3 regions of the Paenibacillus sp. A3M_27_13 genome follow, and region 1 is predicted to be linked to each of the others. Evidence: riboswitches for the same ligand, from Rfam matches in the RefSeq annotation. Region 1 holds a riboswitch; each other region holds the start of a gene.

What was found. Region 1 has a riboswitch for glycine ahead of sdaAB (L-serine ammonia-lyase, iron-sulfur-dependent subunit beta). Riboswitches for the same ligand answer to the same signal wherever they lie in the genome.
Region 2: linked by a shared signal. The riboswitch ahead of gcvT (glycine cleavage system aminomethyltransferase GcvT) and the one ahead of sdaAB (L-serine ammonia-lyase, iron-sulfur-dependent subunit beta) in region 1 are both predicted to bind glycine.
Region 3: linked by a shared signal. The riboswitch ahead of NLX82_RS16595 (alanine/glycine:cation symporter family protein) and the one ahead of sdaAB (L-serine ammonia-lyase, iron-sulfur-dependent subunit beta) in region 1 are both predicted to bind glycine.

Annotation. Positions count from the first base shown of each region.
Region 1 is NZ_JANAVE010000005.1:10,870-21,980, forward strand. Features, by position in the region: gene NLX82_RS18050 (pyridoxamine 5'-phosphate oxidase family protein) at 1-96, shown strand, start outside; gene NLX82_RS18055 (serine hydrolase domain-containing protein) at 261-1,421, shown strand; gene NLX82_RS18060 (Ig-like domain-containing protein) at 1,637-3,973, shown strand; gene sdaAA (L-serine ammonia-lyase, iron-sulfur-dependent, subunit alpha) at 4,044-4,943, opposite strand; gene sdaAB (L-serine ammonia-lyase, iron-sulfur-dependent subunit beta) at 4,933-5,622, opposite strand; glycine riboswitch at 5,834-5,949, opposite strand; gene NLX82_RS18075 (DUF6359 domain-containing protein) at 6,164-7,753, shown strand; gene NLX82_RS18080 (ABC transporter ATP-binding protein) at 8,079-9,110, shown strand; gene NLX82_RS18085 (ABC transporter ATP-binding protein) at 9,088-10,014, shown strand; gene opp4B (oligopeptide ABC transporter permease) at 10,028-10,996, shown strand; gene NLX82_RS18095 (ABC transporter permease) at 11,025-11,111, shown strand, end outside.
Region 2 is NZ_JANAVE010000001.1:1,416,367-1,427,477, reverse strand. Features, by position in the region: gene ptsG (glucose-specific PTS transporter subunit IIBC) at 70-2,115, shown strand; gene NLX82_RS06285 (HPr family phosphocarrier protein) at 2,226-2,501, shown strand; gene ptsP (phosphoenolpyruvate--protein phosphotransferase) at 2,494-4,206, shown strand; gene gcvPB (aminomethyl-transferring glycine dehydrogenase subunit GcvPB) at 4,326-5,822, opposite strand; gene gcvPA (aminomethyl-transferring glycine dehydrogenase subunit GcvPA) at 5,819-7,174, opposite strand; gene gcvT (glycine cleavage system aminomethyltransferase GcvT) at 7,303-8,403, opposite strand; glycine riboswitch at 8,580-8,678, opposite strand; gene gcvH (glycine cleavage system protein GcvH) at 9,073-9,471, shown strand; gene NLX82_RS06255 (PTS mannitol transporter subunit IIBC) at 9,849-11,111, shown strand, end outside.
Region 3 is NZ_JANAVE010000004.1:75,325-86,435, forward strand. Features, by position in the region: gene NLX82_RS16575 (ABC transporter substrate-binding protein) at 1-3, shown strand, start outside; gene NLX82_RS16580 (carbohydrate ABC transporter permease) at 35-910, shown strand; gene NLX82_RS16585 (carbohydrate ABC transporter permease) at 933-1,760, shown strand; gene NLX82_RS16590 (iron-containing alcohol dehydrogenase) at 1,912-3,084, shown strand; gene NLX82_RS16595 (alanine/glycine:cation symporter family protein) at 3,142-4,560, opposite strand; glycine riboswitch at 4,720-4,814, opposite strand; glycine riboswitch at 4,833-4,909, opposite strand; gene NLX82_RS16600 (glycoside hydrolase family 1 protein) at 5,079-6,536, opposite strand; gene NLX82_RS16605 (LacI family DNA-binding transcriptional regulator) at 6,750-7,721, shown strand; gene licT (BglG family transcription antiterminator LicT) at 7,955-8,797, shown strand; gene NLX82_RS16615 (beta-glucoside-specific PTS transporter subunit IIABC) at 9,028-10,884, shown strand.

The sequences.
Region 1 (11,111 bases):
TATGCGGATATCTTGACAGGTGTCACGGTCCGTCTCAAGGAACCGGAATCGGTGATCCATCGCTGGAAGGAAACGGTGGCCGAGCTGTTAATGTAAAGCCATCTGATTATGACAAATAATCTATGTATTTACCAAGTTTACCGTTAAAATAAATGCGGGGAATAAGCGCTTACAAGGGATCGCGCTGAGCTTGTTGGAACAGGAAATTAGAGCGCGAGGGGAAGCCTGTTTCTTTTGAAGGAAAAATAGGAGGGATGAATATGTCTCGTTTTGACAAAGTAGATCAGCTATTGAAACATTTCGTAGCAAATGGGCCAGCAGGTTGCGGTTGTGCCATTGCCCAGAATGGTCAAGTGTTGTATGAAGGGTATCATGGATATGCTGATCTGGAAGCCCGAAAACCAATCACTGAGGATACAGTGTATCGCTTATTTTCCATGACAAAGGTTGTTGTCTGTGCGGCTGCACTTATGCTGTACGAACGCGGGCAATTTTTGTTGAATGAGCCTTTGTATGAATATTTTCCCGAATATCGTAATGCGCATGTATTCAAAACCGCTCCTAACGGATACACCTATGTGGATAAGGCGGAGAAACCCATTTTAATTAAGCATATATTCAATATGAGTGTGGGTCTTCCCTATGCTTCCGAGTCTTCAGAGACAGGACGGGCCATGCAAAAGGTCCTTAGAACGTTAAAGGAAAAGCAGGGGAAATATGATCTGCGCACAGAAATTAAAGCGCTTTCTGAGATTCCACTTTCATTTGAGCCGGGAACACGCTGGTTATACGGATATGGACATGACCTGGTTGCAGGTCTTATTGAAGTGATTTCAGGTAAATCATTAGGGCAATTCCTAAAGGATGAAATATTTGACCCGCTTGGAATGAACAATACAGGTTACCGATATCGTGGAGATATTGAATCGCGAATGGCCTCCTTTTACCAACGGACAGACGCCGGAGAGCTAGAGAAAATAGAGGGTTTCTTGGATGAATATCATCAGCCCGATGCTCTATATGAAAGTGGGGGCGCAGGTCTGTATTCGACAGTTAAGGAGTACCTTACATTTTCACAAATGCTGTCGAATGGAGGTATGGTAGATGGTGTGAGGCTATTAGGGAGAAAAACTATTGATTTAATGCGCACCAATCATCTGAATACAGATCAATTATTGGATTTTACTAATTCTTATCATACAGGTTATGGTTACGGACTGGGCGTGCGCACGTTAATTGATAAAGCGGCTGGGCATGCAAATAGTTCTATTGGAGAATTTGGCTGGACGGGAGTAGCAGGCACTTGGGTTTCTATAGATCCAAGCGAACAATTCTCCGTCGTTTATATGCACCAACTGGCTCCTAATATGGAAGAATACCATCATTTGAGAGTTCGCGCAGCAGCTTATAGCTGTTTGTAAATGCGAGGTTGTGGGTCTGTTGGGTAAACTCTTCACTATGGCTCTGAAGCTACACAAATTGTAATGTCTAATCTTTATCAGAAATGATCTAGTTAATAAGGACCAAATTTCCTTCGAAGCCTAAACTATTCTTTTCCATATGACGACATAAAACGTAGGTGTAAGGATTTTGCGAAATCCTTAATTTAAGTTTTGGAATGGGAGGGAATTAGATTTTGAAGAATAGATGGTCCGGTTTTCTGGCGTTGGTCATCCTGATTTCAAGTTTTACATCATATGCAGGGTTTGCATCTGCTGCGGATGCGGTGCTTTCCAAGATTGTCCTTTCCTCTAACGAGGTAACTTTGCAGCAGGGAGATACGGCTGCGTTGACGGCTACTGCTGTTTTTAGCGATGGGACAACCTCGAATGTAACCGTAAGCACGGATTGGAAAAGTGATAATACAACTATTGCTACCGTGTATAACGGTACAGTTTCGGCCAAGGCTGAAGGGGAAGCCACCGTGGTTGCGACCTATAAAGAGAAGGTGCAATCGGTTCAGGTACATGTAACGAAAAAGGTTAAGGCGCTGACATCCAGTGTACAAAGCCTGAACTTGCGTTCAAGCGGTACAGGACAGGTTGATTTGACAGCGACATACAGTGATAATACAACAGCTCAGGTTTCGGGTGATGCTACTTGGACCTCCGATAATCAAAAGGTAGCCACAGTAGTTAACGGATTGGTTACCGCTCAGGGAGCAGGTACAGCCAATATTAAGGCCGTATATGGTCAACAGACCGTAACCATTGCTGTGCAGGTGGAGCAGGTTAAACGTCTCGATGTCAGTTCATCAGAGGTTTCTCTTTTGCTGAAGGATACTGAGAAGGTTAAACTTACGGCGACGTTCCCGGATGGATCGGTACAGGACGTAACAGAGTCCGCTGAATGGAGCTCCAGCAATGCAGCTGTGGCGGATGTACTGAAAGGCACCATTACCGGCTACAGCGCGGGAAAGGCGACAATTACAGGTAAATATGGCACGATGTCCGCTACGATTTCGGTAGATGTCGATCAAACGAATAAGCTGAAAGCCAGCGAATCCAATATTTTTCTCCGTCTGGATGAATCTAAAAAAATACAAGTTTCTGCCGTTTATCCGGATGGGACGGTAACGGATATCACAGATAAAGCTACTTGGACATCAAGCGATGAAAAAATTGCGACTGTGAATAAGGGAACGATTATGGCCATTGGAGCGGGTTCGGCTACGGTGACCGCTAAGTATGGAGATAAGACTGTTTCGATCAAGACAGATGTCGAAACCTCCAGATATTTGGATTTGAGTGAGGACAAGCTGAGCCTGAATGCCAAGGAATCCAAAAAGCTCAAGCTGACCGCAACGTATGTAACAGGTACGGAAGAAGATATCACAAGTAAGGCAGAGTGGAAGTCCAGCAATGAAGATATCGCTTTTGTCAGTGCGGGAGAAGTCACGGGTTATAAAACAGGTGAGGCTACGATCACCGCTTCTTATGGTGGCAAAACAGTTACAGCTACGGTATCCGTAAATGTACCCGGTGATCTGTCTCTGTCCTCCAAAACGGCAACGATTGATATTGATGAGAACTATACTGCAACTTTGACGGCTACTTATGCGGATGGGCGTAAGGAAGATGTAACACAGGATGCAGAATGGGCTTCAAGCGCGGAAGATATTGCTTCTGTGTCCAAAGGAACGATTACGGGTAAATCCGCTGGTAAAGCGGTTATTACAGCGACCTATAATGGCAAAAAACTGACGATTAACGTACAAGTAGGCCTTGTAGATCGTCTGGAAACAGACTCGCGTGTAATTGCGCTTGGTGCTCAGGAAACGAAGCAGCTAAAAGTAACAGGAGTTAAGAGTGGCGGTACAAAAACAGATGTAACCAAGGACGCCACCTGGACAACTAGCAATGTAAAAGTGGTTGAAGTTAGCGAAGGTTTGATCAAAGCGAATGGTAGCGGTAAGGCAACGGTGACTGCTTCATATGGCAAGCAAAACATTACGTTTACGGTAGAAGTGGACGTAGCGCAAAAGATTGAAGCGGATGCAATCGCGCTATCGCTCAAATCTGGAGATCAAAAAACCATCGCGATTGTGGTTAAATCGAGTGATGGTAAAGAAAAGGACGTTACGACCCAAGCTGAATGGAAAACGTCTAATTATAAGGTAGCCACTGTTAAAAAGGGTCAGGTTACCGCGGTCAGCTACGGTAAAGCTAACATTCAGGCGAAGTTTGGCGGGAAGATAATCAGTGTACCCGTGGATGTTGATACGCTTAAATATCTGCAAACAGACGAAGTTGCTTTGAATTTGAAGGCAGGACAGCTGGCTAAGGTTACGGCTACAGCCACGTATAAGGATGAGTCGGAGAAGGATGTTTCCAAACCGGCTGTCTGGTCCTCGTCCAGAATTGTTGTTGCGACCGTCAAAGACGGTAACATTAAGGCACAGGGCAAGGGCAAAGCAGTAATTACTGTGAAATATGCAGGTAAAATGACGAAGATACAGGTAACCGTTCAGTAAAAAAGAGAGCAAGCATACGTCCAAGGACGACATGCTTGCTCTTTTTTTTAAGGAGGCTACCGCTTATAAATTATGACTTATCCTTCTTGGTCGGTGTGTTGCGTGTAAGTGATTCGGTCAAACGCTTGCCAGTCGGCGTCTGGGCCAAGCCGCCTTTGGCGGTCTCGCGGTGCTTCGACGGCATCGCACTGCCGACTTCAAGCATCACGTCAATGACTTCGTCAGACGGAATAGCGCTGCGCACACCCGCCAGAGCCATATCCGCTGCGGCAAGCGCAGTCACGGCTCCCAGCCCGTTGCGCACGATGCACGGAATCTCCACGAGTCCGGCGACGGGATCGCAAATCAGACCGAGCGTGTTCTTAAGAGCGAGACCTACGGCGTGAACAGCCTGTTCAGGCGTACCACCGCGCAGCTCGACCATAGCGCCAGCGGCCATCCCGATAGCTGAGCCAATCTCAGCCTGACAGCCTCCTTCCGCGCCAGAAATGAATGAGTTGTTGGCGATCACGTAGCCAATGGCTCCAGCGGCGAACAGGCCGTTCACCATATGCTCATCATCCCAGCCGAACCGCTCCTGCGCACTGATGAACACACCAGGGATAACCCCACATGAGCCTGCGGTAGGCGTGGCCACAATGCGACCCATGGATGCATTAACCTCCGACACGGAGAGGGCATAAGCCATGGCAAGCGCGGAGGCATCACCGGAGCAGGTTTCCCCTGACCGCAGATACTCGGCTAGGCGCTTGCCGTCACCGCCCGTCAATCCACTGCGGGATACGGTGTCTTGTGTCTGACCGCGATGAACGGCTTCCTTCATGACTTCATAATAATCAGACATTTGGCGAAAGATTTCTTCCTCCGTTGTATTCGTCTCTTGTACCTGCTCTTGAATCATCAAACGGCCAATTGTGGTGGATTCTTCAGCGCATAAAGCGCTGATTTCATGCAGATGGCTAAACCGCATCGGATTCAGCTCCTTTTTTCAAATTAATCATCTTAATTTCATACATATGAGGTAAAGAACGCAGTTCCGCAATCAGTTCAGCTGGAGCAGAACTGTCCGTTTCAATGGCGGTGAGTGCTTCACCATCCCGGCCTTTGCGATCTACGTGCATATAGGCAATGTTAATGTGGGCCGCGCCCAGCGCTGAAGTTATCGCGCCCAATGTACCAGGCTTATCCGAGTGGAGAAGCACCAGCGTAGGCAGCTCCCCGGTCAGATTGACCCGGAATTCGTTAAGCTGCTGGACATGGATGCTGCCGCCGCCGATGGAGGAGCCCAACAGTGTGCGCTGATCCTCGCCCTTCCACAGCTCGAAACGGACAGTGTTCGGATGAGGCGCGGGGAGTCCGCTGACGGCGAATTCCACGGCCATCCCGGCTTGCTCTGCCCATTGCTCGGCATCCGGAATCCGGTGATCGTCCGTATCGTAATTAAGCAGCCCTGCGATGAGCGCCAGGTCTGTACCGTGTCCTTTATACGTGTCGGCAAAGGAGCCGTATAGCGTCATGCGGGCACGGTCAGGCTGCGTCCCGAGCCAGTGCCGGGCAACGCGTGCGAGCCGCACCGCGCCTGCGGTGTGTGAACTGGAAGGTCCGGTCATGGCCGGACCGATAATAGAAAATACATCTTTGAAACGCATGGTGTGGCCCCCTGTATGTTCTAATACCATACTATATGGTATTTCCGCGTCTTTGCGCGGTTATGACGGTTCCTAATGCTGACGCACAATGTGAGCACAAAAAAGGACAGGATAAGGAAGTTTCCCTTATCTCTGTCCTCGTTACCTGAGAGTTTCGTGCGGTGTTCTTACCGCCTTACCCCTTGGGTGGCTTGCGCTCTCTCCAGAGTTGCGTCAGATGACGATACATGGACCTGAGAGATTATCCGCCAGCCGGGTGCTGGCGTCTTGCTCCTTCGGTGCCGCCAGAGCGTAGGCTCCCTGGACAGACTCTCCCGTCATCTTCATTCGCGTATACCGTTCTACATGTCTTTCTTAGCGTAATGTATGCCGTGCTCGGTGTCAATCACAGGTTTAATTTTTACATAAACAGGTGCGTTCCCAATAAAAAAGATTAAAATTTACATAATTATGGATGAAATCAGGAAGGAATTAGAAGATTGGCGGCTAATCTGATAAAGGACAAGTATATTTATGGAAATCATAGGAGGGATATTGACGTATGGTAAAAGGCTTGCGATTCACAGGTTCACGCTTAAAAGGGATGTTGCATCTAGCAGCGATCGTATCACTGCTGATTGGGATCTTCGTTCCATTCGGTCAGGTCAAGGCGGAGGGAGCATTGACAGTAGCCGAAGCACTTCAGCGCCAAAGCAGTGGAGGTACGGTGACGGTGGAAGGTTACATCGTCGGACATGCTACCGGATCGAAAACGGCTAACTTTTCTTCCCCGTTCGCGAATGATTTTAACGTACTGATTGCTGACCAGGCTAATGAACGTAATACGTCTAATCTGTTGGATGTACAGCTGACTTCAGCGTACAGAGGGCAATATGGGCTATCAGGCCATCCTGAGCTGATCGGCAGCAAAATTCGTGTGACGGGTACACTCGGCGCCTACAATAATTTTGGTGGAGTGAAAAGCCCAAGCGCTGTTGAACTGGTGAGCGGAAGCGAGCCGGGGGAACCAGGCGAACCTGGCAACCCGGGTCAACCCGGTACTACACTGCCGGATGGAAAAGGCAAAAAGGTGCTGTTCGATAATACGCACGCACAGACCGCTGGTGCAGCAGATTGGGTCATTGAAGGCGCCTTCTCCGACTTTGCCAATGGACTGCGTAATGTAGGCTTTACGGTAGACCAATTGAATCGTCCCATTCCTTTTACTTATGGAGAGCAGGCCATAACATATGACAAGCTGCGCCAATATGATGTGTTCATTATTGGTGAAGCGAATGTTGCCTTTAAGGCATCCGAGCAGGCTGCCCTGCTGCAATACGTGAATAGCGGGGGGAGCGTCTTCTTCATCTCCGATCATTATAATGCGGACCGTAACAAAAACCGTTGGGATTCCTCCGAGGTTATGAATGGTTACCGTCGTGGAGCCTATACTAATCCGGCCAAGGGCATGACTGCAGAAGAAGCTGCATCACCGGCGATGCAAGGATTAACAAGCTCCGATTGGCTGGCGGCCAACTTTGGCGTTCGTTTCCGTTACAATGCGCTGGGTGATGTGAATGCTACCGAAATTGTAGCCGCAGATCAATCTTTCGGCATTACCAAGGGTGTGCGCTCGATTGCAATGCATGCAGGATCTACGCTGGCTATTATTGATCCTACCAAGGCTAAAGGCATTGCTTATATCCCTTCAGGCACGAAAAAATGGGGTAATGCGGTAGACCAGGGAGTTTATAACGGCGGGGGCCGTGCGGAAGGACCTTATGCCGCTATCTCCAAGGTAGGTCAAGGCAAGGCAGCGTTCATCGGTGATTCTTCCCCTGTAGAAGATGCTACACCGAAATATGTGCGTGAGGAAAACGGACAGTCGAAGAAGACATATGATGGTTTTAAAGAAGTGGATGATTCCACCTTCCTGGTGCAGACGGTTCAATGGCTTGCATGGAAGCAGGACTACACGAAATTGTCTGATGTGGCAGGTTTGACTCTGGATCAGCCAACGAAGCTTCTGCCATTTGAGGAGCCTGCGGCTTCCACAGAACCGCAGCCTGAGCCTTGGTCTGCTCCAGCAGCAGGCTACAAATGGTACGATCCTAGAACGTTCAAGTCTGGCTCCTATGGAGCGGCTTCGTAATTATCGCCAGAAGCTCAATGTGAGCTGGTATTAGTTAGTCGTTTGATCCCTGCAGAGGGATCAGGCGACTTTTTTTGTGATGAAAATTAACCTGTGGTTGGTTATTTCATTACATTTTGTGCCAGAAAGACCGCGCTACTGCTGGATCATTGATTTTTTAAATGATGTTGATAGCATAATCTTAATTGATATATCCATATACTGGTGATAGGATGTATTCAAATTATTCCGACAAAAACGGTATGTAATGTTCATGAGAGGTTTTAAACATCAAACATGGTGAGAATAAGCGGGACAAGACCATGGAGAATGGAGGAAGCGCGCATTGAATACCGGACCCGTGTTGGAAATTAAAGGATTATCCGTATCTTTTCGCATCAATGATCAATATCACCCCGCAGTCGACCATCTGGATCTGACGGTCAACCCCAATGAAGTGCTGGCTGTAGTCGGAGAATCCGGCTGTGGCAAAAGCGCGCTGGCGCTTTCGATCGCACAACTGCATGACATGGAACGCACGCGTGTAGAGGGAGAGGTCCTTTTTAAAGGCACGGACCTGAACCGTCTTTCTTCAGGGCAAATGAATAAAATCCGCGGAGCGGGCATTGGCATGATCTTTCAGGACCCGCTGACAGCACTCAACCCGTTAATGAGCATTGGTAAGCAGATTGAGGAAAATCTTGATTATCATACGTCACTATCTACGAAGCAAAAAAGGGAACGTGTGCTGGAGCTGCTGGAAAGCGTAGATATACCGAATCCTGTGCGTGTGTATGAGCAGTATCCGCATGAACTGTCAGGAGGGATGCGTCAGCGTGTGATGATCGCGATTGCCATAGCTTGCCGACCTTCTCTTATTATCGCAGATGAACCAACTACTGCGCTCGATGTAACGATCCAATCGCAAATTCTCGACTTGCTCAAACAGCTTCAACAGGAGAGTGGGAGCGGAATTATCTTGATTACGCATGATCTTGGTGTTGTGGCAGAAGTAGCCGACCGTGTGGTGGTCATGTATGCCGGAGAAATCGTGGAGAGCGCTGATGTTTTTGAATTATTCAGGCATCCACAGCATCCGTACACGCGTTCTTTGCTTGCTTCCATGCCGGGATCGCATACCAAGGGGGAATCACTGCATGTCATCGGCGGCATTGTTCCCTCATTACAAGATATCCCCCGCAATAGCTGTCGCTTTGCCCCGCGTATTCCCTGGATTCAGCAGGGAGTGCATGAAGACCATCCCCAACTAAATGAAATTTCCCCTGGACATTGGGTCCGTTGTACATGTTACCAGCATTTTCATTTTGAAGACGAGGCAAAGGGGGAAGCTGCTCATGGCACTACTGGAGTTAAATGATTTGAGGGTCCACTATCCGGTGCGCGGTGGTTTCTTCCAGCGTGTTATCGATCAGGTGAAAGCAGTGGATGGCGTGTCGATCAGCATTGAGGCAGGCCAGACATACGGGCTGGTGGGAGAATCCGGCTGTGGAAAAACGACGACAGGCAGGACGATCATCGGTCTAAATAAGCTGACGAGCGGACGGATTCTTTTTAAGGGAAAGGACCTTGCGGCTCTGAGCCGTAACAACCGTCATCCGCTGCGTAGAGACATTCAGATGATTTTTCAGGACCCCTACTCTTCGCTCAACCCGCGCAAGCGCGTATTGGATGTCATTGCTGAACCGCTGCGAAATTTTGAAAGGCTGAGCAGTGAGGAGGAACGGAGGAAAGTACAGACGTTGCTGGAAAAGGTCGGCTTGAACGCCGATGCAGCCTACAAATATCCGCATGAATTTTCCGGGGGGCAACGGCAACGGATCGGGATCGCGCGTGCGCTGACATTAAACCCCAAGCTGATCATTGCTGATGAGCCGGTGTCGGCGTTGGACGTTTCCGTGCAGGCACAGGTGCTTAATTTTATGAAGGATGTGCAACGGGAATTTAATTTGACGTATTTGTTCATCAGTCATGACTTGGGTATTATCCGCCATATGTGCGACCAAATCGGCATTATGTACCGGGGCCGTCTAGTGGAGCAGGGGAGCGAGCAAGACATTTATGAGCGTCCACAGCATCTGTATACCCAGCGCCTCATTGCAACCATTCCCAATATTGATCCTACAAAACGGCTGGAAAATGCCCAAAAAAGGCGAATGCTTTTATCCTCCTACAAAACAGAGCTGCCCAAACATCTAGACGTGAGTGGAAAGCCGTTTGCACTAAAATCAGTAAGTCCATCTCATCAAGTCGCGCTACCATAAGGGGGGTACAGAAATGTGGAAATTTACACTGCGTCGGCTGCTGGTTATGATCCCTCAACTTTTTGCACTGAGCGTGCTTATATTTTTCCTGGCTAAGGCTATGCCGGGGGATGCACTGACAGGACTTATTACTTCGACACCCAATCTGAATCCGGCCGCACTGGAAGAACAGCGACAAAGACTGGGACTGAATGATCCGGTGTGGGTGCAGTATGGGAACTGGCTCGTCCAGCTTGCTCACGGGGATCTGGGCAAATCTTATGTACATAAAATTAGCGTTACCGATCTGATTGGCAGCCGTCTGGGGAACACGTTCTTTCTGGGCGTAGTAATTCTGGTTCTGACGTATCTGATCGCCATTCCGCTCGGCGTACTCAGCGGTCGTTATCAGCATAGTCTGCTGGACAAAACCGTAGTGGGCTATACCTATCTCAGCTTTGCGACACCTCTATTTATACTCGCGTTGTTGCTGCTGTACGTATTCGGATTCAGGCTCGGCTGGTTTCCAACCAGCGGCAGTGTGGATGTAGGCGTGGAGCCGGGGACATGGTCATATTACGTGAACAAGTCGTATCATCTCATTTTACCGGCGGTTACAGGCGCATTGCTCAGTACAACGGCTACGATTCAGTATTTGCGCAATGAGGTCATTGACACACGACTGAAGGATTTTGTGAAAACAGCGCGTTCCAAAGGGGTGCCCGAAGGTAAAATTTATTCCCGCCATATTTTCAAAAACTCTCTATTGCCGATTGCTGCCTTTTTGGGCTATGACCTGACGGGAGTAATTGCAGGTAACATTTTCCTTGAATCTATTTTTGGATACCCGGGGTTGGGCCAACTATTTCTCCAGTCCATCACTCAACGGGATTTTTCAGTCGTGAACGCACTGGTCATGGTCTCCGGCTTCTTGGCGCTATTAGGAACCCTTTTATCTGATGTCATCCTGAGCAAAGTCGATCCCCGCATTCGAATTGAATAGCGAACAAGTCTAGAGAAAGGGAGGGATTATGGTGTCTATACAGGTGGAGGAGGTCTTCACGCCGGAAATCATTCGTAAATCACCATCCAGTTGGTCTGTACTGCGTCGTGAGCTG
Region 2 (11,111 bases), on a different contig from region 1:
CTTAAATCGGCTCATGCCTTTTTTGTTGTTTTGCCTCTGTTCTAAATTTCAGAGAAGGATGTGGAAGGTATGTTTAAAAAGCTTTTCGGCGTTTTACAGCGTGTCGGTAAAGCATTAATGCTTCCTGTAGCGATTTTGCCAGCTGCGGGGCTTTTATTGGGTATCGGTAACATGCTGGTCAATCCTGATTTTCTCCAGTACATTCCGGCATTAAATGCGGGCTGGGTTCAATCGGTAGCGACGATCATGATGAATGCCGGACAAATCGTTTTTGATAATCTGGCACTGTTGTTCGCAGTCGGCGTAGCCGTCGGTCTGGCGGGCGGTGAGGGTGTAGCAGGTTTGGCTGCCATCATCGGTTACCTCGTTATGAACATTACTCTGGGTACAGCCGTGGGTGTCACACCTGGTCTGATTGCTCAAAAAATACCGGGTTATGCAAACGTGTTGGGGATTCCAACGCTTCAAACCGGGGTGTTCGGCGGGATAATCATCGGTATACTGGCCGCGGCCATGTACAACCGCTTTTTCAAAATTGAGCTTCCATCGTATCTGGGCTTTTTCGCGGGTAAGCGTTTCGTTCCAATTGCAACGGCGGTATCCTCACTGATTGTCGGACTTGCACTGGTTCTGATCTGGCCTCCAGTTCAACAAGGACTTAACGCAGTATCTCACTTTATGGTGTATTCCAACCCGACTTTGTCGGCGTTCCTGTTCGGTGTTATCGAACGCGCGCTGATTCCATTTGGTTTGCATCACATCTGGTATTCACCGTTCTGGTTTGAGTTTGGTGAATATGTTAACAAGGCAGGTCAAACCGTTCACGGTGACCAGCAGATCTTCTTCAGCCAGCTTCGCGACGGAGTGGCGTTGACAGCAAGTACGTTCCAAGTGGGTAAATTCCCATTCATGATGTTCGGTTTGCCGGCAGCAGCGCTTGCAATGTACCATGAAGCAAGACCAGAACACAAAAAATATGTAGCAGGTATTATGGGTTCAGCAGCATTGACTTCGTTCTTGACAGGTATTACGGAGCCACTGGAATTTTCCTTCCTGTTCGTAGCTCCACTGCTGTTTGCAGTACACTGTATATTCGCAGGTCTGTCATTTATGACCATGCAAATTTTACATGTCAAAATCGGTATGACCTTCTCAGGCGGATTTATTGACTTCCTGATTTTCGGGATTATTCCAACCCGTACGCCTTGGTGGTATGTAATTATCGTCGGTCTGATTTTGGCAGTTATTTACTACTTCGGATTCCGGTTCATCATACGGAAGTTCAACTTGAAAACACCAGGACGTGAAGAAGCTACAGATAATGTGGATGGCGCAGCAGTCGGTAGTAGTGATGAGCTCCCGCACAACATTTTGGCAGCTTTCGGTGGTTCATCGAATATCAAGCATCTGGATGCTTGTATCACACGTCTTCGGATCGAGGTTAATGAGAAATCGAACGTTGACAAAGCTCGTCTGAAACAACTTGGCGCATCGGGTGTCCTTGAAGTCGGTAACAACGTACAGGCAATTTTCGGTACACGTTCCGACACCATTAAATCTCAAATGGCTGATATCATGGCTGGACGTACACCTGCACCAGCTCCGGCGCAACCTGCTCCACAAGAGGAGAAGGAAGCTGGAGAAGAACAACAAACCATTATTGTAGAAGATATTGTAATGCCTGTTAACGGCGAATTGGTTGATATCTCGACGGTTCCCGATCCGGTATTTGCAGAACGTATGACAGGTGACGGTTTTGCGGTCGTGCCAAATGATGGAACGATTGTGTCCCCTGTTTATGGTAAAGTATTCAATGTATTCCCAAGCAAGCATGCGATTGGTATTCAATCCGATGGCGGTAAAGAAGTGCTTGTTCATATCGGGGTGAATACTGTGAAGCTTAAAGGCCAAGGATTTGACGTTTTGGTGAACGAAGGCGATCTTGTGTCAGCTGGCCAGCCTATTATGAAAGTAGACCTGGAATACGTGAAGGCAAACGCTAAATCCATCATCTCACCTGTCATTTTTACTAACCTTCCAGAAGGTTCTTCGGTAACTTTAAACAAAACTGGAGTATTGAAGGCTGGCGAAGATGGTATAATTACGATAAAATAAACTCTATGTGTTTCGGATTAGTTGATTAGGCGGCTTAGGCCGTCTGATCAATGATCTGGTATACTGCGTGTAAACAAATATTATCTTTAGGAAAGTGGGAGGAACAAATTATGCAAACAACTTTTAGAATTACGGATGAAGACGGTATCCATGCACGTCCTGCAACTGCGCTGGTAAATACAGCTAACAAATTCAGCGGTGCTGAATCTTTTGCCGAAGCTAACGGTAAAAAAGTAACTTTGAAATCCATTCTGGGTGTATTGTCCCTGGGTCTGGAACAAGGCGATACTATTAACATTATCTGCGAAGGCGCTGAAGCTGCCGAAGCACTGAAAGCTCTTGAAAATGTAATCGTTAACGAAGGGCTGGGCGAAGTTCATGCTTAAAATTTCCGGGATTGCCGCTTCGGCAGGCATAGCCATTGCCCGGGCGTTTATCTTGGAGCATCCGAATTACGCTGTAGAGAGACGCGCGGTTGGTGATGTTGAAGCTGAAATCGCGAGATTGGATGCGGCTTTGGCACAATCTCAAACCGAATTGGAATCGATTAAGGAGAAAACGCTTCAGGAGCTGGGAGAGAAAAAAGCAGAAATTTTTGCATCTCACCTGCTCATCCTGAATGATCCTGAATTGATCGATCCGGTTAAAGCTAAAATCAGAGACGAGCAGCTTAATGCTGACTATGCTTTGAATGAAGTAGCTACACAGTTCATTTCCATGTTTGAAAACATGAAAAGTGCCTATTTGCAAGAACGCGCATCGGACATGCGTGATGTAACCAAGCGGATCCTGAATCACCTGCTTGGTGTTCATTTTGTTAGTCCTGCAGAAATTGCCGAAGAAACGATTGTGCTTGCAGAAGATTTGACACCTTCCGACACAGCTCAGCTGAATCGTGAATTTGTTAAAGGTTTTGCAACGAACATCGGCGGACGTACTTCGCATTCGGCTATTATGGCTCGCTCACTTGAAATTCCTGCAGTTGTGGGAACGAAAAATATATTGTCTCAAGCTAAAAGCGGTGATTTGATTATCGTTGATGGTTTGGATGGTCACGTATTCGTGAACCCTACCGAAGAGATTGTTGCGGAATACCGTGCTAAACAGGTGGCATACGACAAGCAACGCGAAGAGTGGCGTAAGCTGCGCGGCGAAGCTACGGTTTCTGTCGATGGTGTCCATGTCGAACTGGCAGCCAATATTGGTACGCCTAATGATGTAGCTGGTGTTCTGGACAACGGTGGTGAAGGCGTTGGCTTGTACCGTACGGAGTTCTTGTACATGGGACGCGATAAGCTTCCATCCGAAGAAGTACAGTATACGGCGTACAAAACCGTTCTGGAAAGAATGGAAGGTAAACCGGTTGTAGTTCGTACTTTGGACATCGGTGGCGACAAAGAACTTCCTTATCTGGACCTGCCGAAAGAAATGAATCCGTTCCTCGGATTCCGTGCTATTCGTCTGTGTCTGGATCGCCAGGATATTTTCCGCACTCAATTGCGTGCTTTGTTGCGTGCGAGTGTGCATGGTAACCTGCGCATCATGTTCCCAATGATTGCTACGCTGAACGAATTCCGTGAAGCTAAAGCTGTTTTGTTGGAAGAAAAGGAAAAGTTGGTAACCGAGGGTGTATCCGTATCTGAAGAAATTCAGCTGGGCATCATGGTAGAAATTCCTTCTACAGCGGTATTGGCTGACCAATTCGCAAAAGAAGTGGATTTCTTCAGTATCGGTACAAACGATCTGATTCAATACACAATGGCAGCGGATCGCATGAACGAGCGGGTTTCTTACCTGTATCAACCATACAATCCATCCATTCTGCGTCTGGTGAAAATGGTTATTGATGCCGCTCACCGTGAAGGACGTTGGGTTGGTATGTGTGGCGAAATGGCAGGAGATACAACAGCAATTCCGTTGCTGCTGGGTCTGGGACTTGATGAGTTCAGTATGAGCGCAACTTCCATTCTGCCAGCACGTAGTCAAATCTCCAAGTTGTCCCGTGCGGACATGGAAAAACTGGCTACAAAAGCTCTGGACATGCAAACAGCAGAACAGGTTGTTGAATTGGTTCAAAGCATCGAAGGTTAAGGAAGGGTATTACATTTCAAAGGTTATATCTTTTTCCAACAAAAAAATTGCTGTGTACATACAGCAGCCGGTATCTAATAGATACCGGCTTTTTTGCATGCTTTAAGTAGAATTTGTTTTTAACTGCATGAGCAATTCAGTACAGGTTTGCGAGCTGCGGTAGTTTCGTCCAATCGTGTGACTGGAGTAGTATATGGTGCATTGAGCACCAGCTCAGGGTTCTCTTCTGCTTCCCGCGCAATATGAATCATAGTGTCGACAAAAGCATCAAGTGTCTCCTTACTTTCCGTCTCTGTGGGCTCGATCATGATGCATTCCTCTACATTCAGAGGGAAGTAAATTGTAGGCGGATGGTAGCCGAAATCAAGCAGCCGTTTGGCTACATCAAGCGTACGCACTCCAAATTTTTTCAAGCCTCGCCCTGACATGACAAATTCGTGTTTGCAATGTCCAGGGTAGGGCAGGTCAAAATGTGGAGCGAGCCGATGCATCATGTAATTGGCATTGAGCACAGCGCATTCCGATACACGCTTTAAGCCGTCAGGACCGTAGCTACGGATATAGGCATAGGCACGGACGAGAATACCGAAGTTGCCGTAAAAGGCTTTAACCCGTCCAATAGAATCTCCCTGTTCCCGGTCCCAGTGGTACACCCCCTGCGGATCCCGTACGACAAGTGGCTTGGGTAAATAAGGGATGAGCCGTTGCTTTACGCCGACAGGCCCAGCGCCGGGGCCACCGCCGCCGTGCGGGGTACTCATCGTTTTGTGCAAATTGAGATGTACTACATCGAAGCCCATATCTCCGGGACGGGTAATCCCCATGATGGCGTTGGAGTTCGCCCCGTCATAGTAGAGCAGACCACCCGCGTCATGCACGATGGCAGCAATGTCAGTGATTTGCTTCTCGAACAGCCCAAGCGTGTTCGGATTGGTCAGCATGAGCGCCGCGGTGTCGTTGCCTACGGCTTGACGTAACGCATCCAGATCCACCAGCCCCTCAGGGGTGGAGGGAAGGGTGACTGTTTCGAAGCCCGCGACGGTTGCGCTGGCGGGGTTCGTTCCGTGCGAGGAATCCGGCACGAGCACCTTGGTACGTCGCTCACCACGTGCTTCGTGGTATGAGCGAATCATCATCAGCCCGGTCCATTCGCCATGGGCGCCCGCGGCGGGCTGAAGCGTGACGGCATCCATGCCAGTTAACGCAGCCAAATCATTTTGGAGCGTATACAGCAGCTCCATGGCACCCTGGATGCTCTCCTCGGGCTGATATGGATGGATTTTGGCGAAGCCTGTATATCGGGCGACATCCTCATTCACTTTCGGATTGTATTTCATCGTACAGGAGCCGAGCGGATAAAATCCGTTGTCCACGCCGAAATTGCGCCGGGACAAGGCAGTATAATGCCGAATAACGTCTACTTCGTATACCTCGGGTAATGCCGCAGGTTCGCTGCGCAGCGCATAATCTGGCAAAAGCTCTGCCACCGGGCGACGGGGAACGTCGCACTCGGGAAGGGAATAGGCGATGCGACCCGGACGGCTCAATTCAAAAATGAGCGCTTGATCGTGTTCCTTCAACAGCCCTTGTTTCTGATCCTGTCCGGTGTGTGTCATAGCAATCCCCCCAAGGTGTGTACAAATTGGTCAATCTCTTCTTTGGTCCTTTGCTCCGTCACGGCAATCAACATGTGACCAGCAAGTTCCTCATAGTCCCGGCCCAAATCGTAGCCAGCGATAAATCCAGCAGCTAGCAGCTCGGCCTGGAGTTTGCTCATATCCGTACCCTCAGGCAGTCTAAGGGCAAACTCATTAAAGGTTGGTGCGTTAAACGAGGCAGTTATGCCCTTCAAGCTCAGCAATTGCTCTAAAGCATAACGGCTTTTATGCAAATTTAGCTCGGCTACTTCCTTGATCCCCTGTCTACCCATGACAGACAAGTATACAGATGCAGATAAAGCTAGCAACGCTTGGTTGGAGCAAATGTTAGAGGTGGCCTTTTCGCGGCGGATATGCTGTTCCCGCGCTTGCAAGGTCAGCACGAAGCCGCGTTTACCGTTGCGGTCAGTGGTCTGACCCACAATACGGCCGGGGATACGGCGCATATGTGCCTGAGAAACGGCAAAGTATCCACAGGTCGGACCGCCGAGAGAAGAGGAGATGCCAAGTGGCTGTGCGTCTCCTACCACAATATCCGCGCCCTGTTTGCCGGGTGTTTCCAGCAAGCCAAGTGCTAGTGGATTGGCACTGACGACCAAAAGACCTTTGTGCGCATGGATGAGGTCAGCCATCGGCTTCAGGTTTTCCACGGCTCCGAAAAAGTTGGGGCTTTGGACCAAAACAGCCGCGGTCTGTTCCGATACGGCTGCCGCTAGCGCATCAGCATCCGTTACGCCGTCCGAACAGCCGATCTCCACGATGTCCAAATCCAATCCGCGTGCATAGGCTGCCAATACCTGACGTGCCTCCGGATGGACGGACCTTGATACGATAAGCTGTTTACGGCGGGTAGCTGCGGCGGACAGTGAGCCCGCTTCCGCCAGTGCAGTCGCTCCGTCGTACATGCTGGCATTAGCTACAGCCATGCCCGTCAATTCGCAAATATACGACTGAAACTCGAAAATGGCTTGTAGCTCGCCTTGGCTTACTTCCGGCTGATAGGGGGTGTAGGCTGTATAGAATTCCGAGCGTGAAGTGATGTGCTGGATGACGGACGGAATATGATGATCATAAATTCCTGCGCCAAGGAAGCTGGCATGTGTGTCTGTATTGGCGTTGTGTCCGGCCAGCTCGGCCAAGTGGCGGGTTAAGGCTTTCTCATCGAGTCGAGAAGAGAGAGGGAGTTCCCCTTGATATCGAATGGCCTCTGGAATGTCACTGAATAAATCATCAATAGATGATACACCCACCACACGCAGCATTTCGGTTTGATCCTGTTCAGTCATAGGGAGATAACGATGCTGCTTCATAGGTTCTGACTCCTTTCGAAAAGCAAGATTTTAGATCGTAAATTAGCTAATAAAAAAGTGTGTGAGATGAAAAACCCAGAAGTTCATATCTGACATATTTGCTTTATAGAAATAAAAAGAGTTTAAGATCAGCGCGGGCGTTTATAAAAGGGTGCTGCCACCACCTCGGCACGCAGGCGTTTGCCACGAATCTCAACCTCCAGCGGTGTGGAGAGGGCGCTAAAACGACTGTCCACCAAGGCGAGGCCCAGATTACGCTTCAAGGTGGGCGACTGAGTCCCCGTTGTGACCTCACCAATGTGTTGTCCTTCTGCGAATACCGGGTAATGGGCGCGTGGGATACCGCGATCAATCATTTCCAGCCCGATCAATTTGCGAGGAATCCCTTGTTCTTTCTGACGTTGCAGTGCTTCTCTACCGATAAAATCTCCTTTATTCAGCTTGACGAAGAACCCTAGACCGGCTTCGAGTGGTGAAATCGTGGCAGATAACTCCTGACCGTACAGCGGCAATCGTGCCTCAAAGCGTAGGGTATCCCGAGCACCAAGTCCAGCGGGAATCAGCCCATACGACTCACCGGAACGAAGCAAACCCTCCCATACAGCTGGTGCTTCTGCAGCAGGTATATAAAATTCAAAACCGTCTTCGCCCGTATATCCGGTTCGTGAGACCAGTGCTTTTGCTCCGAACAATGGCACGTTCTCATGGAAGCGGAAAGATGCCAGATTCGTAATGTCCGTATCTGCCACGGCTGCGGCAATACGTGCTGCTTCCGGTCCTTGCAACGCCAGCAATGCTATCGCATCAGACACATTCTCCATGTGAACGGATGTAGGCATATGACGAATTAGCCAATCCCAATCCTTATCGATGTTGGAGGCGTTCACAACGAGCATGTAGTGCTCCGGTCCTTTGCAGTAAACAAGTAGGTCGTCTACTACCCCTCCATCGGGGTAACACAGGAGTGAATATTGTGCCTGACCTGGTTCCAACTGGCTGACATCATTCGTGGTCACCCTTTGCAGAAAAGCTTCGGCCTCTTTGCCTTCAACCAAAAATTCGCCCATATGCGATACATCGAATAAACCCGCACGTTGCCGGACGGCCTCATGCTCCTTTTGAATGCCGCTAAACTGAACCGGGAGCTCCCAGCCGCCAAAGTCAATACAACGAACCCCAGACTGCGTCCCGTAGGACGAATATAGCGGTGTTTTTCGCAAATTAGTCATTTTTCCACTCCTATCCGGTGTGATCAGCTAAACAAAAAAGACAGGCCGAAAAAAACGTATAGACGGCAGTCTACACTCTTTTTTCAGCTCTGTCCTTGATACCAGAAAGTTACCCCGGTATGTACCGGGTTTCCCCTTGGGTGATCCGCTCCAATAGCGAATGCTCTCCAGAGATGCGTCCGGCAGAGGTCCTTTTGCCTGAGAGATTCACCTGCAATGCAGGTTTACTCCTTCGGCGCTACCTTCGGGATCAACGGTATATTACCTGGCTTTGCAGATAACAACTTGATCCGATTCGCGTGCACTTATGTCTCACAAGCGGCAACAGCTATGCGAATCTTTTTGGCAGTCTCTCCCTCCGCGTTCATCCGCGTTTGCAGTTGTCGGGGTGTTTCCCAAAGCATTTGCTATAACCCATTAATACGCAAATTCATTCAAAATGTCAATAAAAATGTCATCAAAAACAATAGAAAAAACATTTAATATATAAATAAGGATATGTAAGCGTTTGTTATAAGCTATCATATTTTTATATAGTACGCTATATGAGGTGATATGAAGTATTTTTGTTAGTATTATTGACATCAGTGTTCTTGTTGTCATAATCTTAACCTGTCTAGTACAGGTGAGCAAAAGCGATTTTATTCATATGGAAGTGAGGGGAACAGAATGAGTGAAGTAAAGCAGCAACTTTGGTATACAGACGAACATGAGTGGGTTCAGCGGACAGAGAATGGAACGGTACGAATTGGTATTACAGACTTTGCACAGCATCAACTGGGTGATATTGTTTTTGTAGAATTACCTGAGGCGGGAGCAACGATTGAGCAGGGAGCGGAGATCGGTACGATTGAATCGGTGAAGACAGTATCCGACCTTTTTGCTCCGGTGACGGGAACTATACTAAAAGTGAATGAAACGCTGGAAAGTACACCTGAGCTAGTGAATGAATCTCCCTATGAAAAAGGTTGGATGATCGAAGTAGAGATGGATAAAGATGTGGAGGAAGCCTTGGGCAAGCTACTGTCTGCGGATCAGTATGAGCAGTTGATTTCCGATGAGCAGTAATGGAGCATTGTAGTATGGAGTAAGAGGGTTATTTGTCTGCTCGATTTTTGTATAAAATAGTCGCTATGATTTGACGTAGCGGCTATTTTTTTGTCTTTTTGCAAACGTAATTACGTGTTTTATTCTGATTTAGAGGGTTGTCCCCATATAAGAATCATACATAATCCAGCACGGTTTTTCGACTAATTTCTATAGCTACAGGTCATATTAAGAAGAATTATGCAGGTATAATACCTTCCCGGATAATTTAAATTTAAATGTTGTCATCAACGTTCATGACGAAAGTACGTTTTCATTTCGTTGATGAAGATAGCGCTGTCATTTAGTATGAATTTTAAGAAAAGGTAGTGATGCTTACCTACAAGGAGGATTTGAATATGAGTACATTGGACGCAAAGCCAAGTTCAAAAGGAGGCACTCGTGTCGCCGTACAGCGTTTTGGCCGTTTTCTTAGCGGTATGGTTATGCCCAATATGGGAGCATTTATTGCGTGGGGGCTGATTACGGCACTCTTTATTCCGACCGGATGGTTCCCGAATGAAGGTTTTGCACAATTGGTTGACCCGATGAAAAATTATTTGTTGCCGTTACTGATCGGTTATACAGGGGGCACGATGATTCACGGACAGCGTGGAGGTGTGATTGGTGCCATTATGACGATGGGTGTCATAGTGGGAGCCGATATCCCGATGTTCCTGGGCGCGATGGTCGCTGGTCCGCTGGCTGCGTGGATATTGAAGAAGTTCGACAAGGCCATTGAAGGCAAAGTCAGATCAGGCTTTGAAATGCTGGTCAATAACTTTTCGGCCGGAATTATCGGTGCCATTCTAGCGCTGCTTGCCCATGTGGCGATTGGCCCGATTGTACAAATGATCAGTCAAGTGTTGTCGGCAGGGGTACAGTTCCTCGTGAACGCAGGGCTATTGCCGCTTGTCAACCTCATTATTGAGCCCGGAAAAGTATTATTTTTAAACAACGCGCTGAATCACGGAGTATTGAGTCCGATTGCGTTAGAGGAAGCTGCAAGAACAGGAAAATCCGTACTGTTTATGCTGGAATCCAACCCTGGGCCGGGGCTCGGTATTTTGCTAGCCTACTGCCTGTTCGGCAAAGGCTCTGCGAAGTCATCGGCTCCTGGAGCGGTCATCATTCATTTCTTCGGCGGGATTCATGAAATTTATTTCCCTTATATTTTGATGAAGCCGATTTTGATTCTTGCTGCTATAGCTGGGGGCGTTGTGGGAACCTTCTGTTTTATGTTGACAGGTGCCGGACTGGTTGCTGCTCCTTCACCGGGCAGCATCATCGCCTATTTTCTAATGACGCCAAAAGGCGGATATTTGCCAATGCTGAGCGGGGTGATCGCTGCTGCGGTCGTATCCTTTGCTGTTGCCGCAGTGTTACTCAAGACTAGTAAGCAAAAAGAAGAGGGGCTGGAGGAAGCTGCTTCCCGCCTGAAAGATATGAAAAATCAAAGCAAGAGTGCAAGTGCTAACGCCACTGTAATGGAAGATAACCACGAATCTGATCGTGCTGCTGAGATTGCCGCAGCTCGAACGCTCAAGGATAAATCCGAAGTGAACAAGATCGTCTTTTCCTGTGATGCAGGTATGGGTTCAAGCGCTATGGGCGCCTCGATT
Region 3 (11,111 bases), on a different contig from region 1:
TAAAAACAAAATCCAAAAAAGGCGTGTGGACAATATGCTGAGAGAAATCTGGAAGCACCGTGCCGTTTATGCTGCGATCTCGCCGTTTTATCTACTGTTTGGCATCTTTGGACTGTTTCCGATTGGTTTTTCATTATATCTAGCGTTTCACAAATGGGACGGGATCGGAGACATGACCTACAACGGCTGGGGCAACTTTCGCTACCTTGTAACAGATCATGAATTTTGGCAGGCTGTAGGCAACACCTTTGTGATCTGGGTGTATGCAACGATTCCGATGCTATTCTTCGCACTGATTATTGCCTTTCTGCTTTATGCCCCTTTTGTGAAAATGCGTACCTTATGGCGAGTCGGATTCTTCCTGCCAAATGTGACGTCTATTGTAGCTGTTGCCATCATATTCGGTGCCTTATTTGCCAACAATTTTGGATTTCTCAACTACCTTCTGCAACTCATGGGGCTACCCATGGTTCAATGGCTGAATGTGCCATGGGGTATCCAAATCGCCATTTCTTCTATGGTCGTATGGAGATGGATGGGCTATAACTCAATCATCTATCTGGCTGGACTCCAGAGTATTCCGCATGTGCTGTATGAGGCCGCCAAAATAGACGGGGCAACCGGAGCGCAAGCTTTTTTCCGCATCACTATCCCCATGCTACGCCCAGTCATTCTGTTTACGGTGATTACGTCCACCATCGGCGGTATGCAGCTCTTCACCGAGCCACAGGTCCTGGTCGGTAATGACGGCGGTTCCGGGGCAAGTGGCATGACCATCGTTTTATACCTGTATCGCGAGTCGTTCATTAACAACTATTTTGGATATGGTGCAGCCGTCGGATGGGGCATGTTCCTCATCATTGCTCTATTCTCCATCATAAACTGGAAACTCGTTCAAGGTAAAAAATAACGATGGGAAGGAGCTTCACAACATGATGCAGACACGCGCAAAATCCTTTGTTTTATATGCTGGATTGTTGGTGGGAATCATCCTGTCGATGTTTCCATTTTACTGGCTGATCGTCATGGCAACCCGTACAACCTCAGACATCTATCGTTTTCCACCACAATTGTGGTTTGGCAGCCACTTCTTGGATAACATAACGAGAGTATTACAACAGATTAATTTTGCCGGAGCCTTTTTTAATACCCTTTTTGTAGCCGGTTCTGTTACCCTATTGGTTCTGTTTTTCGATTCACTAGCAGGTTTTGCATTCGCCAAGTTTGATTTTCCGGGCAAAAAAGTGCTATTTATCGTTCTGCTAGCTACGATGATGGTCCCTTCACAACTTTCGCTTGTCCCCTCCTTTGTCATGATGGCCTCCTTTGGATGGGTAGGTACGTTCAAAGCGCTTATCATCCCGGGGATGGTAAATGCCTTCGGCATTTTCTGGATTCGTCAATATGCGGAAGAATCCATTCCAAAGGAACTGCTGGATGCGGGCCGGATGGACGGATGCAGCTTTTTTCGACTGTACTTGAATGTAGCACTGCCTATTCTACGTCCTGCGTTCGCTTTTCTCGGCGCGTTTACCTTTATAGGAGCCTGGAATGATTATTTATGGCCGCTAATCGTCTTAACGGATGAGCGTAAATTCACGCTCCAGATTGCACTGTCACAATTGAACGGGATTTACAATACGGATTATGCGATGGTCATTGCGGGCACCCTGCTGGCTGTACTGCCACTTATTATTTTATTTCTTTTCATTAGCCGCCAGTTTATTTCCGATCTTGCCGCCGGAGCGGTCAAAGATTAGATTTACTTGAATTCCCTTATTCATTTCATGTATAATGGTTAATCGTCATTTCAAATAGCTTACATGATGAAGTTAGGTATCCAACAGGCAATCAGGTTAAGCGATTTACGATTTGAACATGAACAATGAAGAACTGAGGGAAACTTACCAGATGAACAAATTCACATATTATAACCCCACCAAATTAATTTTTGGAGACAATCAAATTGAAGAACTCCAGCAGGAACTGCTGAATTACGGCAAAAACATTTTGCTGGTATATGGAGGCGGAAGTGTCAAACGAAATGGTCTATATGACCAGGTATTAAACGCGTTAGAACCGCTACATCTGAACATTCATGAATTGTCCGGCGTAGAACCGAATCCGCGCTTGTCCACCGTTAAGAAGGGTATCGACATTTGCCGAAATGAAAAAATCGACTTCTTACTTGCTGTAGGCGGTGGAAGCGTTATTGATTGCACCAAAGCCATCGCAGCAGGGGCTGAATATGACGGCGATGTGTGGGATATTATCAACAAAAAGCACATGCCGACCCAGGCTCTGCCATTCGGCACCATCCTCACACTCGCCGCCACCGGTTCAGAAATGAATCCGGATTCTGTTATCACCAACTGGGAAACGAACGAAAAATACGTATGGGGCAGCGCGGTAACGCATCCGAAATTCTCGATTCTGGACCCAAAAAACACCTTCTCTGTGCCACGTGATCAGACGGTATATGGCATGGTGGATATGATGAGCCATGTGTTTGAACAATATTTTCACAATGTTAAAAATACACCGTTGCAAGATCGTATGTGCTTTTCCGTGTTGCAAACCGTGATCGAAACTGCACCTAAGCTGCTGGAGGATTTGCACAACTACGAGCATCGTGAAACGATTTTATATGCCGGAACGATTGCCCTTAACGGAACACTACAAATGGGCTACTTCGGGGACTGGGCTTCGCATACGATTGAACATGCATTATCCGCTGTATATGATATTCCTCATGCTGGCGGTCTGGCGATCCTGTTCCCCAACTGGATGAGACATACGGTGGATCAGGATGCTGCACGCATGAAGCGGCTGATGCTCAGCATGTTTGATTTAGATACCACTGGTAAAACGGATAAGGAAATTGCTTTGGAGGGGATTGATCGCCTGAGTGCATTCTGGACAAGTCTCGGTGCCCCTTCCACCCTGGCCGATTACAATATTAATGATGAGCAATTGGAAAAAGTCGCAAACATTGCAGCCCGTGAAATGGAATACGGAGGCTTCGGTAATTATAAAAAGCTGAACCAAGAAGATATTTCAGCTATTTTGCACGCATCGTTATAACATTCAAAAGGGAGTGTCCTCAAGCCTGTGATGACTGAGGGCACTCCCTTTTGGAATTTATGAATTAACCGTTTGTCCTTTTTCTTCTACTTGGATAGCTGCCCCTACACTGGCACCTGCAAGAATGCCCTTTTTCTTACTAGAATTCAGAGAATCCATATAGGTTCGGGTTTCTGCGACTACAATTCCTGATAAGCCGAGCAGGGCAATCAGGTTCGGGAAAGCCATCATTGCGTTAAAGATATCTGCCAGCAGCCAAATCGCATCCAGTTTAATGAACGCGCCCCCGGCAACCAGTAGGATGAACAGATAGCGGTATGGCTTAATCCACTTGACCCCAAGCAAATATTCAACACAGCGTTCCCCGTAATAGTTCCAGCCGAGCATGGTGGTGAACGCAAACATAATCAGAATGATTGTGAGCAGTTCTGCCCCCAGCGGGAATGCGCTGGAAAATGCTTGCTGAGTCATCAGGCCCGCATCGGTAGGCCCGCTCCACACACCACTAACCAGTAGCGTCAACCCGGTCATCACACAAATAACCATCGTATCAATAAACACGCCTGTCATGGAAATTAGCCCTTGCTCCGCAGGCCATTTGGTTTTGGCAGCTGCGGCTGCAATCGGTGCGCTTCCCAATCCGGCCTCATTGGCAAAAATACCTCTGGCTACCCCACTTCGCATCGCCAGCATAATCGTAGCTCCGGCAAATCCGCCCGTTGCAGATGTAGTTGAAAATGCCGAATGGAGCACCAGCGCAATTGCGGCAGGTAGTTGGTCAGCAAACCGAATCAGTACGATGAGACAGATCAGTACGTACAAGCCTGTTTTAAAAGGAACGACCTTCGTCGATACCTTGGCAATGCTTTTGAGTCCTCCAATAGTAACAAGTCCTGTAAGGATAGCAATAATCAGTGCCGTTACAATGGGCGGAACGCCAAAACTGTTTTCGGTCGAAGATACAATCGCTTTGACCTGCGGAAACGTTCCAATCCCGAACAACGCTACCAGCATGCCCGAAAAAGCAAACAGCATCGCCAGCGGTTTAAAACGGCGTCCCAGACCTTTCTCAATATAATACATCGGGCCGCCGGAAAATTGCCCATTCCGATCCTTCACCCGGTATTTTACCGCAAGTACACCTTCCGCATATTTCGTCGCCATCCCAAAAAAGGCTGCAACGACCATCCAGAACAAGGCACCCGGCCCGCCCAGCTTAATGGCTGTCGCTACGCCGACAATACTTCCTGTGCCAACTGTAGCCGCCAACGCTGTACTCAAAGCCGCAAAACTACTTACATCCCCGCTGCCTTCATTCGGGGCCTTACCGATCAGCTTGATCGCCAGGGGCAGGCGGAATACCTGCAGCATCTTCAAACGTATGGTCAGCCACAACCCCGTTCCCATGACAAGAATGATGAGAGGCGCCCCCCATATCCAACTGCTAATCGCTTCTAACACATGTACCAAATTCATTTCAACCCGCTCCTCCAGCATATTAGAAAACAAAAAAGAGTCAAATCCGCTGATTCGACTCCTGGAGAGGTTAAAGGCACGAAAAAATACAACCATCTTGCGCAGGTTTCTGCCTCTAATAGCTTATAAAAAAGCCTAGGGCATTCCCTGTCACAGGTTATTCGCGTCTCTGTCCTTTTGCCTGAGAGTTTAAGCAGATGTTCTCTGCGGTGCACCTTCGGCGCCCAATTAAGGGTCTCTCCAGAGTTCTGTCCGTTTACGGTCCCCGCTTGTTGCTGTAATCAGCCTAAGCACCTGAGAGTTTTGCCCCTTCGGTCGGAACTTTCGTTCCATCTCCCGCAAACATCAACCAGACATATGAAATTTTTATTTATTATACAGAAAACTTTCAGCTTATTACAAGTGAAAAGTTTGTGAAGCCCTCTGAAACATTATTATTATGTCTATCAAAAAAAGCGGGTACAGCAGATTGCATCCTTAGGATGTCCTCTGCTATACCCGCCCGAGAAAATTTGGAATTACAATTCTTCACCATTGGTTGCTATCACATTTTTATACCAGTTAAATGAGTCCTTTTTGGAGCGTTTGAGCGTTCCGTTACCGTCATCATCCAGATCAACGTAAATAAATCCGTAGCGCTTGGACATTTCGGAAGTAGACATGCTCACAAGGTCGATAGGACCCCAGCTGGTGTAACCAATCAGATCAACACCGTCGGCAATCGCTTCCTTCATTTGGGCAATATGCTGACGCAAGTAATCAATGCGATACGTATCATGCACAGAGCCGTCTTCTTCCACCTTATCATACGCACCCAAACCATTTTCCACGATGAACAGCGGCTTTTGGTAGCGGTCATAAAACGTGTTCAGCGTAACACGCAGGCCGATCGGATCAATTTGCCATCCCCAGTCAGAGGACTGTAAATATGGATTTTTCACGCCGCCAATCAGGTTTCCTGCTGCTTTCTCGCCTTCTGGACCTGCAGATACGGTCAAGGTCATGTAGTAGCTGAATGAGATATAATCGACCGTGTTATTTTTTAAAATTTCGGCATCGCCTGGTTCTGTGTGTATAACAACATTATTTTCTTCAAAATAACGATCCATGTAGTTGGAATATTCCCCACGGGCATGCACATCCGTAAAGAACAGGTTCATCTGATTTTCATGCTGGGCTTTCAGTATATCCTGTGGGTTACACGTATGTGGGTAGCTTTCCAAACGAGCCAGCATACAGCCGATTTGAGAGCCCGGGATGATCTCATGTCCTCGTTTTGTCGCCAGTGCACTAGCTACAAATTGATGATGCAGTGCTTGGTATATCGCTTGCTGCTTGTTTTCTACGCGGTCAATGACCACCCCGCCACCAGTAAACGGACTCATGGTCATTACATTGATTTCATTAAAAGTCAGCCAGTATTTTACTTTATCCTTATAACGCGTGAACACAGTTTCGGCATAATTTACGTAGTGCTGTATAACTTCACGACCCAGCCAGCCATTATACTTCTGAGTCAAACCCAGCGGTGTCTCATAATGTGACAATGTTACCAGCGGTTCAATACCATATTTGCGCAGCTCATCAAATACATTATCGTAGAATTGCAGTCCCGCTTCATTCGGCTCGGCATCATAGCCATTCGGGAAAATCCGCGACCAGTTGATGGACATACGAAATACCTTAAAGCCCATTTCCGCGAACAATGCAATATCTTCTTTGTAGTGGTGGAAGAAGTCCACACCTTCACGTTTTGGAAAACGGGCATTGACTTTGCCTGCCAAAATGTCTTCGAGTCGCTCGGACGAAATCTCCATAGCATGATCGTTCTTGCGCTCTGCTTTGGGTACATAGGCAACCATGTCCGCACTGGACAATCCTTTTCCATCTACGTCAAAAGCACCTTCCAATTGGTTGGCTGCGGTTGCCCCGCCCCACAAGAAGTTTTTCGGAAATCCTTTTAGCGTCTTCGTCATGGTATAAAAACCTCTTTCCGTATTTAAGATTTTTACTTTGGTCAAGTAATCCCATCAAGTGCTGCAAATGTGAATCAATACCTAACGGTAACCGTTCTTCCTTTGAAAAGGATTGACAGATGCTTTAAAATAGACGTAATGCCTTCATAAGCATCCTAATCGTTGTAACGCGTTTCATGTCAAGTATTTTTTTCTTATGTGAGGAGAAGCATCATGTCGAATCTTGATCAAATTGCAAAACTGGCGGGCTTTTCCAAAGCTACGGTATCCAGAGTATTAAATCAGTCACCCCATGTCAGTCACGAAACAAGAACTAAGATTTTAAAAATCATGCAGGAATTGGATTATGTTCCTAATCGGAATGCCATTTCTCTATCCAAGGGTCAGACGCTTCAGATCGGTATCATTACTTCAACTATTAATGAAATTGTTCTGGCTTTTCTGGACAGCTTTGTGGAAGTAGCCGGCCAGTATGAATTCCAAACCATTATTTATACTTCGGGAGAAGACAAAAAGAAAGAGCTTCAAGCCTTTGAGGATTTAAAAAGAAAAAGAGTCGATGCGCTGGTCATCATTTCCTGCGTGAATGACACTGATTTTTTGAGTACCTATTGCAAATATGGCCCGATCGTTTCGTGGCAACGAATGGAGCATACCGATATTCGCTCCGTCGCTATGGATCAGTATGAAGGATATATGTTAGCGCTAAAACATTTGATACAAAAAGGCTATACTCGTATAGCCAATGCTTTTGGTCGTCCGAGCAGCATCAATACCCATAGCAGACAACGAGCCTACGAACAGATCATGAGTGAGCACAATCTTCCAGTGTTGCAACACTGGAATCACTCTTCTATTTATAATATCCGTGATGGCGAACAGGTCGTACGGGATTTGTTACAGCGTCGGGAAGAATTCCCAGAGGCTATTTTATGTGCTAACGATTATGTAGCAGTGGGCATTCTCTGCGAAGCACGCAGACAACGGCTGAACGTACCGGAAGATCTGGCGATTGTCGGATTCGATAACACGGAGCTGGCGCATACGATGGGGATTACAACGATTCAAAATCCCATCATGGCTCAAGCACAAAATGCTTTTTTCATGCTTTCCCCTCAGCTGATTGGACGCCAAATGGAGCTTCATTCGCTAGAGTACTGCCTCATTGAACGTACGACCACGTAAGGTAACGATTTACTTGCAAATTAGGCAAAAGGGCCTTGATATGAAATATTTTTTGTCGAATCAGAATAAAATATGTTGAAATCGCTTTTTTTTGTGCTACAATAGCACTATATCGAAGGATTGTGACCGGTGATGCGGGCAATGCCTGAGTTCAATTGAGTGCTATTGCTAACAATAGTGTTGAATTGTGCTTAGGCATTTTTTATTGGTAAAGGATGGGAGGGGGAACTTCAATGATTATTGAGAAGGTGCTCAATAACAACGTCCTATTGACTAAAAACGATAAAGGCAAAGAGGTCATCGTGATGGGAAGAGGTATTTCCTTCAAAAAGGTGGCTGGCGATCAAGTCGATGATGATAAAATAGATAAGATTTTCATGTTAAATGAAAACGAGTTCACGGCTAAACTAACTGAACTGCTGAACGATATTCCAGTGTCTCATCTGGAGGTCGTGAATGAAATCGTAACCCATGCAACGGAAGTGCTGGATACGGAGTTAAGCGATAATATTTATTTAACATTGACCGACCATATTCATTTTGCCATACAACGGCAAGAAAAAGGACTGGCACTCCAAAACGCGATGCTGTATGAAATTAAACGCTTTTACAAAAAAGAATTTGCAGTTGGACTGGATGCTCTCCAAAAAATTGAAAATACGCTCGGAGTAAAATTGGGCGAAGATGAAGCGGGATTTATTGCATTGCATATGGTGAATGCACGGATCGACGGTAACGAAATGAAATCTACACTGAAAATGACCGAGATTGTCCAACATATATTGAACATTATTACGTATCATTACGGAATTGTGCTGGATGAGTCTTCTTTTAGCTATTCGAGATTTTTGACACATTTGCAATATTTTGCGATGCGAGTGATTCGCAAAGAAGTCATTCACAGTGGTGAAGAATTTTTGTACAACCAGGTGAAGCAGACGTATACCGAAGCTTTTGCTTGTGCCCAAAAGATCAATGAGTATCTGGAAAAAACATACGATCAATATTTAAGCAAGGATGAATACGTATATCTAACTATCCATATTCATCGGGTAACTGAGCGTAATAACATATAAGATTAACAACTTCATATCCTCATCGTTCATGGATTGTGACTGGTAAGGCAGGCAAAACCTAAACTGATGGTGAAATCGACGTTCCTCTATAGGAGAGTGCGTAGTTTTCACCACGAGTTTAGGTTTTTCTTGTTTACAAGTTTAAAAAGGTGCACGCCGGCGCATCTTAGCAACAGATGTAAACAGTAAATCCTATCAGTAGCAAGAATAACCCATAAGGAGTTCTGAACATGAGTGATAAAGAACTATCTAAAAAAATAGTGACCCTCGTTGGTGGCGAAGAGAATGTCAATTCGGTATTCCATTGCGCTACACGCTTGAGATTTAAATTAAATGATCGTACAAAAGCAGACAAAGCCGCACTGGAAGCAACCCCTGGTGTCATTACAGTAGTGGAAAGCAGCGGCCAGTTTCAAGTGGTCATCGGTAACAATGTAGGTCAAGTGTTTGAGCATATGATGGCAGAAACGAATTTGCAGGATGCAGACAATCCTAATGCCAAAAAAGAAGAATCTTCTGAAAAAACGAATTTTCTTGGCAAAGCGGTCGATATCATTTCCAGCATTTTTTCTCCCATTCTCGGTGCTCTTGCCGGGGCAGGTTTGCTTAAAGGGCTACTGGCGTTAATTTTATCTTTTCAATGGATTAATGATAAAAGCGGTACGTACCTGATCCTAAGTGCAGCTTCCGACAGTGTTTTCTATTTTCTACCTGTGTTTTTGGCTATTACATCGTCCCGTAAATTTAAGACAAACACCTTTGTATCGGTGGCAATCGCTGGAGCTCTGGTCTATCCAGCAGTTATAACGGCGGTAAGCAACCCAGAAAGATTGGCGTTTTTAGGTATTCCGATCATTCTGATTAATTACAGTTCCAGTGTCATTCCAATTATTCTCGCGGTCTGGGTTCAGTCCTATGTGGAGCGCTGGTTCAATTCCTTTATCCATCAATCGGTTAAAAACATTATCGTGCCGATGCTTTCGCTCCTGGTCGTTATTCCGTTAACATTTCTGGCCTTTGGTCCAGTAGGTAACCTGATCAGTCAGGGCTTGGCAAACGGTTTTACATGGGTATACAATTTAAGCCCACTAATTGCCGGGGCTGTTGCCGGGGCATTCTGGCAAGTGTTTGTTATTTTCGGCGTACACTGGGGCTTCGTTCCGGTCATGCTGTCGAATATTGCAACATTGGGCTATGACACGATGCTTCCGATGCTTACAGCAGCCGTACTTTCTCAGGCTGGTGCAACATTGGGGGTATTCCTGAAATCCCGGAACACTCAGATGAAGGCTTTGGCAGGTTCCTCTACGCTGGCCGCTATTTTCGGGATTACAGAACCAACAATTTATGGCATAACTTTGAAATTGAAAAAGCCGTTCATTTATGCTTGTATTTCCGGGGCAATCGGCGGGGCGATTATCGCTTCTGGCGGAGCGCACGCACAATCCTTTGCATTACCGGGTCTACTGGCGTTGCCGACTTATTTCGGACCTGGATTCTTGTGGGTAGTCATCGGTTTGCTCGTTGCCTTTGTACTTGCAGTTGTATTGGTTATGATTTTGGGCTTTGATGATCCAAAAGAAGAAACTGCAAAAACAGAAGCTGCACCCGTAAAGAAAGAAATGGCAATCGAGAAAGAAATTCTCGTAAGCCCACTGCAAGGTAAAGTATTGCCTTTGGAACAATCTTCTGATGTTGCTTTTGCTTCAGGTGCTATGGGGAAAGGAATCCTCATTGATCCTACAGAGGGTGTGCTGACATCTCCTGTCAATGGAACGATTACGACAGTATTCCCGACCGGACATGCCATCGGTATTACTTCCAATGACGGAGCAGAAATTCTGATTCACGTGGGTGTTAATACAGTGAAGCTGAAAGGACAATTCTTTGACAAGCGCGTCAAGGAAGGCGATATAGTTAAGCAAGGACAACTGTTGCTTGAATTTGATATCGAGCAAATTAAGGCAGCAGGCTATACTACGGCTACGCCGATTATCGTAACAAATTCCGCTCAATACCTGGATGTGTTGAACACAATGGAAACTGAAGTGAAGCGTGAGGATTACTTGTTGACTGTTGTGGTCTAACGTTTAACTTTCAGACTAGAGCATTTTGCATAAATCCCAGGAGCGTTTTCAAATCAGCAGTATATAGATCGAAACGCTTTAGTTCGTCTATATACTGTACTTACAAGCGTTGGGAATCGAATTATGCAAAATGCTGATTAAAGAAGCTTTCCCCATGGAAAGCTTCTTTTTTTATACATAATGAGACAAGTGTTACAGCGAAAAATGGAAATATCATTTATTGTAAG